DNA from 2 places in the Amphritea sp. GJ51-11 genome. Region 2 is predicted to be linked to the other one. Evidence: predicted binding sites of a transcription regulator. Region 2 holds the regulator's gene; the other holds the start of a gene.
The links. Region 2 encodes FNR, which switches genes on or off when oxygen is low (the NO sensors DNR and NnrR bind a similar motif). Its sites were predicted from a motif close to TTGATNTANATCAA; they were not measured.
Positions count from the first base shown of each region.

Region 1: a site for FNR is predicted at 1,409-1,422, ahead of ubiM (5-demethoxyubiquinol-8 5-hydroxylase UbiM). Genes of this name have one in related genera too.

Region 1 is NZ_CM147881.1:92,042-95,224, reverse strand. Features, by position in the region: gene ubiM (5-demethoxyubiquinol-8 5-hydroxylase UbiM) at 120-1,325, opposite strand; gene ilvY (HTH-type transcriptional activator IlvY) at 1,560-2,432, shown strand; gene AC0L4K_RS00435 (DMT family transporter) at 2,485-3,183, opposite strand, start outside.
Region 2 is NZ_CM147881.1:1,947,120-1,950,302, forward strand. Features, by position in the region: gene rdgC (recombination-associated protein RdgC) at 1-336, opposite strand, end outside; gene AC0L4K_RS08530 (adenine phosphoribosyltransferase) at 498-1,040, opposite strand; gene fnr (fumarate/nitrate reduction transcriptional regulator Fnr) at 1,150-1,929, opposite strand; gene hemN (oxygen-independent coproporphyrinogen III oxidase) at 2,017-3,183, opposite strand, start outside.

The DNA of each region.
Region 1 (3,183 bases), 1.9 Mb from region 2:
GAAAGCTATCGATACCCAAAAGCTTTCAGTATCTGAGGCGGCCGAATAGGCTCAGCTATTCGCTTCCAAAGACCGCTAAACAAAACACTGAAGACTCGATTAAGCTATAAGATTAGCGCTTATTTTAAACCGGGTAAAAAGAAAGGAATATCGATCCGCTTCTCAGTCAACTTACGGGTGATAATCCGCTTTAACGGCGCGAAGTTATTGGCGATCCGTAAGGTCGCCTTACGGGCGATTTTGGCCGCCACATTATCATTGGTAAACAACCCCACCACGAGATTAGTCCCCATATACAAGGGACGAGTAACCAACATATGACTGCGCTGATATTTCTGTAACACACGGTTAGAGCCAATATCGACACCATGGCTGAGGGCCTGTTTAATCTCTTTGGCCAGGGTTTCCTGACTTCTCAGCCCCAAATTAAAACCATGGGCCGTAACGGGGTGCATACCAACGGCAGCATCACCGATCACCGCGTATCGACGACTGACAAATTTATTCGCATGCACCGCCACCAATGGATAGAGATGACGACGACCATAGAGCTTCATACGACCTAACTGCCCCTGTAGACGCTGTTCAATATCTGTGGCGAACGCCTCTTCACTCATATTAAAGATACTTTCAGCTTCAGCACTAGAGACCGTCACAACAATGGACGACAGGTTACCCATCATCGGTAGAATCGCTACGGTTCGGCCATAATGAAAACATTCAAAGGCTGTTTGCTGATGGGACAGCGAGTGCTCCATTCGGCACACGATAGCGGTGCGGGAAAAATCTTTAATGCTGGCGGGCAGACCCATTTTACGGCGGGTCTCCGAAAAACGACTATCCGCCGAGACGAGCAGATCACACTCGAAACGCTCACCATTCGCCAACTGCACCCAGGCACAGCGTTCATCACTACCGACATCTTCAACCGACATTTCAGTCAACAACTCAATATTATCGATCCCTTGCACAACGTCGAAATAAGCTTTGCGGATTTTGTCATTGGGTACCAAATAGCCTAACGCATCCAACGCCGCATTATCGTTATCAAAGTTCAGCGTATAACTAGAATTACCATCAAGCACTTTCGCCGCACAGATCGGCGATACATCATTGGCGGCGAGTGTCTGCCAAGCCCCGGAGGCTTTCATCAATGTCACCGACAGATGTGTTAACGCGATTTCACGGCCATCTTCCGGTGGGTTCTGTAAAGTATTAAAAGATGATCGATCCACCAACAAGACCTTTAGAGAAGTGTCGCCTAGTGAACGAGCAAAGCTCAGCCCAGCGGGGCCCGCGCCAATAATGATGATGTCGTACTTCATACTGAACCTCAGGGCGATCATGCGCCATTGCAACCGGAATATAAGATAAGGCTAGACCTTACCCGCAACAACAATCGATTACCCTAATCCAGGTCAAGCCAGTTTAAGAAAACCTAGCCCGCATCATCCTCAGGATCATACAAGCCAAACAGTACGTATAAATATTGATTGCAGAAAACAACATATATGTAAAAATACATTTCAATTACTGCAATATAGAAACTGATACGACCGATGGATACCCGCTCGCTTAAATTCTTTATCAGTCTATGCGACACACTTCATTTTGGCCGCGCCAGCGAAGTGTGCCATATCAGCCCTTCGGCCCTCACCCGCACGATTAAACAGATGGAAGATACCCTCGGAGTACAGTTATTCGAGCGGGATAATCGTACCGTCAGCCTAACTCATGAAGGTGAGCGTTTCCAAACCTACGCCCGCGAGGCACTGATACAGTGGGATGTTATCCGTAACTCGCTCCTCGAAGAAGCGCAAGAATTACAGGGAGAGATCAGCGTCTACTGCTCGGTCACCGCAAGCTATAGCTTTCTCTATGACATTCTCAATAAATTTCGCCGTCAACATCCCAAAATCGAAATCAAACTACATACCGGCGATCCCGAAAGTGCGATTCAACGGGTAGTGAGTGGCACCGACGATATCACCATTGCCGCCCGCACCGACATATTGCACACCAGCCTAGCCTTTAAACACATCGCCACCTCACCTTTGGTCTTTATCGCCCCGCAGCAAGACCCCCTCCTAGATTCCATGCTCAGTGGCACTATCGACTGGTCAGCGGTACCTATGATTTTGTCAGAAGAAGGGGTTTCACGGAAAAGGATTGATCAGTGGTTTAAGACACGAGGGACTAAACCCAAAATCTATGCTCAAGTCGCCGGTAACGAAGCGATTGTCAGTATGGTCAGCCTTGGCTTCGGCGTCGGCATTGTGCCGAAAATTGTGTTGGAGAATAGCCCGTTAGCAGGTCGAGTGCGGATTCTAGCGATTCAGCCTGAATTGAAAGCCTATGATGTCGGCCTCATCGCACTGAAAAAGAAATTACAAAGCCCGCTAATCTCTGCATTCTGGTCACAGATCCGCTGAGGCCGTTAATAGTAGACTTCTCAACAAGGCGGCTCCCCTCTTCCTGCTGTTTTTACAGTGAATGCTTCACCCGTTTACTTGGCTTATTGACCAAATAGATACCTAATGCCACCAGCAACAGTGCCCCCAGCATATCCAACGAGAGCTGCTCATCCAAAATAAGCCATGCAAACATCACCCCGAACAACGGCGTCAAAAACGTAAAACTGGCAATTTTTGAGGCGGGGTAATGACTTAACAACCAAAACCAAGCTAGATAGCCGGCAAACGCCATCAAGACAGTCTGAAATAACAATGAACCGATGACCAGTGAGGTTAACTGAGTGATACCGGGCTCGCCCATCAGCCAAGACAGCAACGGCAAGATTAGCGCCGACACTACTAACTGATAGAGCAGCACCCTAGACGGTGACTGGTGCCGCTGAGGCGAAGCCTTCAACACGACGGTTGTCGCCCCCCAGAAAAGTGCGCCGGCTAAAGCCAAGCTATCACCCAATAGAGACGCTTCACCATCGAGGGAATCCCGGAAAGCGAAGAAAACACCAGCAAAGGCGATCAGCAAACCCACGCCTTGCAATCGCGTGAGACGCTCACCCGGGACAAACAGATGCGCCCCAAGAGCCACCACAAATGGCGAGGTATAGAGGAAAATCGTTGCATGGGAGGCCGTGGTCAAATTCAATGCGGTATAGATGAGTAAAAACTCTATCGCGAATAACACACCCAGCAGTACTCCCCACCAAAAAGCACC
Region 2 (3,183 bases):
CAAAACAATTTCATCTTTGAGCTGGTCTTTCTCTTTTTTATAGACCTTGCGGGCTTGCTCATCCTCGATCAGCTTCACTTTCTTATCCAGCTGCTGACGGATCACCTGGGTGGGAATGATTTTGTCTTCTTTTTGTGCCGCGATCAGCATAAAGCCGTTGCCAGCATGTACGAGCATTTCGGAGAGATCGCCACTGGGGCTTACCCAGCCAAAGCGGCTAAGTTCTTGGCTACCACAGGGGGTAAAGGCTTTCTCGCTGAGTTTTTCTTCAAGGGCTTCAGGGGTGTAACTAAACTGCTGGGTGAAACGGTAAAAGATGGCATTTTTGAACCACATGAGAATAAGCCCTTAATAACAGATAAAAAAAGAGTGGCTATTGTAAAGCGATATCCGGCGGTGGGACAGAACTGATCTTGATAATATTAAGGTGATTAGCGTTGGGGCACCGTTGCTCGGTGTAGAGCGCGTTGTTGGGTGCCCGTGACATGCGTAGAGGATTAAAGGCCTTCGTAGGCCAATAAGGTAAAGACAGGAATATCGCTTTGCTGAATCAGCTCTGAGCCGTTGAGATCGGGTAGATCAATAAGAGCAGCGGCTTCATACACTTCAGCACCGAGCTCTTTGATAATGGTGCTGGCGGCGAGAATGGTGCCGCCGGTGGCGATCAGATCATCAAAGATCAGCACTTTGTCGCCAGCAGCGACCGCATCGACTTGCATTTCGACGGCGGCGGTGCCGTATTCAAGGGCATATTCGCGATGAATAGTTTTACCCGGCAGTTTGCCTTTTTTTCGTACCAGCACTAATGGCAGATTGAGTTGATAAGCGATGATTGAACCAAACAAGAACCCCCTGGCATCAATACAGGCAATATGGGTGACTTCGGTATCGATATAGCGCTGAATAAAGGCATCGGCAATCATTCTCAGGGCTTTGGGGTCTTTAAACAGTGGGGTGATATCTCTGAACATGACGCCAGGTTCTGGCCAGTCCGCTATCGTGCGCATAACTGACTTTATATAACATTCATCGAAACTCATCGGGGGTACCTTAAAACAGTAGGGCTAATATCGAGTAGCCCGATCAGGGGCCAGTACGATCAAAATAATACCCGCTAAAGAGCGGGTATTAGGATGTTGCAAGTGAGGTTTAGTCGAGCGGACAGGTTTTGTTCTCAGACATCGGAATGTCTTGAGATTCACCGGATAGACGATAGATCTCTTCGAGGTTGCTCAGTTCGATCTCTTTACCATCGACCCGTACCAGCTCCATTTTTTGGAACCGGGTAAAAATACGGCTAACGGTTTCGACGGCTAAGCCAAGGTAGTTACCGATCTCGTTTCTCGACATGGATAAACGGAACTGGGTTTCTGAATAACCACGCAATTTGAAGCGAGTCGATAGTTTAATTAGGAAGGTCGCAACGCGTTGTTCAGCATTCTTCTTGCTCAATAGCAGCATCATCTGCTGGTCATCACGAATCTCTTTGCTCAGTGTCCGTAGGATCTGGCGGCGCAACTCTGGCATCTGTCCTGATAGCTCATCGAGCCGTTCAAAAGGGATTTCGCAGACGGTGGTTGTTTCAAGAATTTTTGCTGAAACAGGGTATTGTTCGCTATCAAAACCACTGATGCCGACCATTTCGCCGGGGAAGTAAAAGCCGGTAATCTGTTCTTCACCCTCATTGGTCAGAGTATAGGTTTTAAGGGTGCCCGCGCGAATAGCGTAGACAGAAGAGAAGGCCTCACCTTGATGGAAGAGGTGATCGCCTTTTTTCAGCGGGCGGCTCTTATCGATAATATTATCGAGCCGATCGATTTCAGTCATGTTCAGGGACACAGGTAAACATAAAGAGCTCAGGCTGCATGTATTGCAATGCACCTGTCTTAAGCTGTGTAGTTTCCCTTCTGATGCCTTATGGTTGCCCATAACTATGTCCTGTCTTCGTTGATTTATTAGATAGTGCTTATAAGTGATTATCTACTAAATCAACGGCAGGGTGAAGTATTTCCCGTATCAAATGATGCGGGAGAAGCCTTTGGTTGCTTCCTGCTTAGGAATGTAAGCATCAAAGGCCATGCAGATGCGGCGGATAAGTAAGCGTCCGGCAGGGGTAACATCGATACGCTTATCACCGAGGACGACTAAGCCATCGCCGGTGAACTTTTGCAGTTCCTGCAGTTCCTCGGCGAAATAATCGGCGAAGTTGATATCAAATTGCGCGTCGATAGCGGCCATATCGAGCTGGAAATGACAGATAAGTTGGGTGATCACAGCTCGTCTAATGCGATCATCGGTGCTAAGTGTGACACCCCGTTTAATCGCGTTTGTACGCGCTTCGACGGCGCTGGTATAAGCACTCATATCATGTTCATTTTGATAATACACATCACCGATCTGACTGATCGATGACACACCCATCGCCACTAGGTCGCAATCGCTGTGGGTGGTATACCCTTGGAAGTTACGATGAAGTTTACCGTTTTGTTGTGCTAAGGCGAGTTCGTCATCAGGTTTAGCAAAATGATCCATGCCGATATAAACATAGCCAGCACTCATCAGCTTGCTGATGGTGGTTTCTAGAATCGCCAGTTTAGTTTCGGGACTAGGCAGATCTTCGGCTTTGATATGGCTCTGAGAACGGAAACGATCCGGCATATGGGCATAGTTAAACACGGATAGTCGGTCAGGGCTCAACTCAATAATGGTGTCCAGTGTCTTGGTGAAGCTGGCCAGTGTCTGGTGTGGCAGGCCGTAGATCAGATCGATATTGATGGAGCGGAAGCCGAGACGACGGGCTTCATGGAGTACATCGGCGATCTCTTCAACCGGTTGTACCCGGTTAACCGCCTGCTGCACTTTTAGCTCAATATCTTGTACACCAAAGCTGACCCGGTTAAAACCGATCTCTCGGAGCACTTTAAGCATCTCATGATCCACTTCGCGGGGATCAATCTCGATGGAGTAATCACCGGAATCATCATCTAGCAGGGTGAAATTTTCTCTGAGCTTTTGCATCAGCTCAATCATCTGCTGATTGCTGATAAAAGTGGGTGTGCCGCCGCCAAGATGTAGCTGTTCAACCGTACGAGCATCAGAATACCATTGAGATAACTGGGTCATCTCTTGATATAAGGTATCGAGATAGGGCTGAGCTTTTTTTCGATTACGGGTGATGACCTT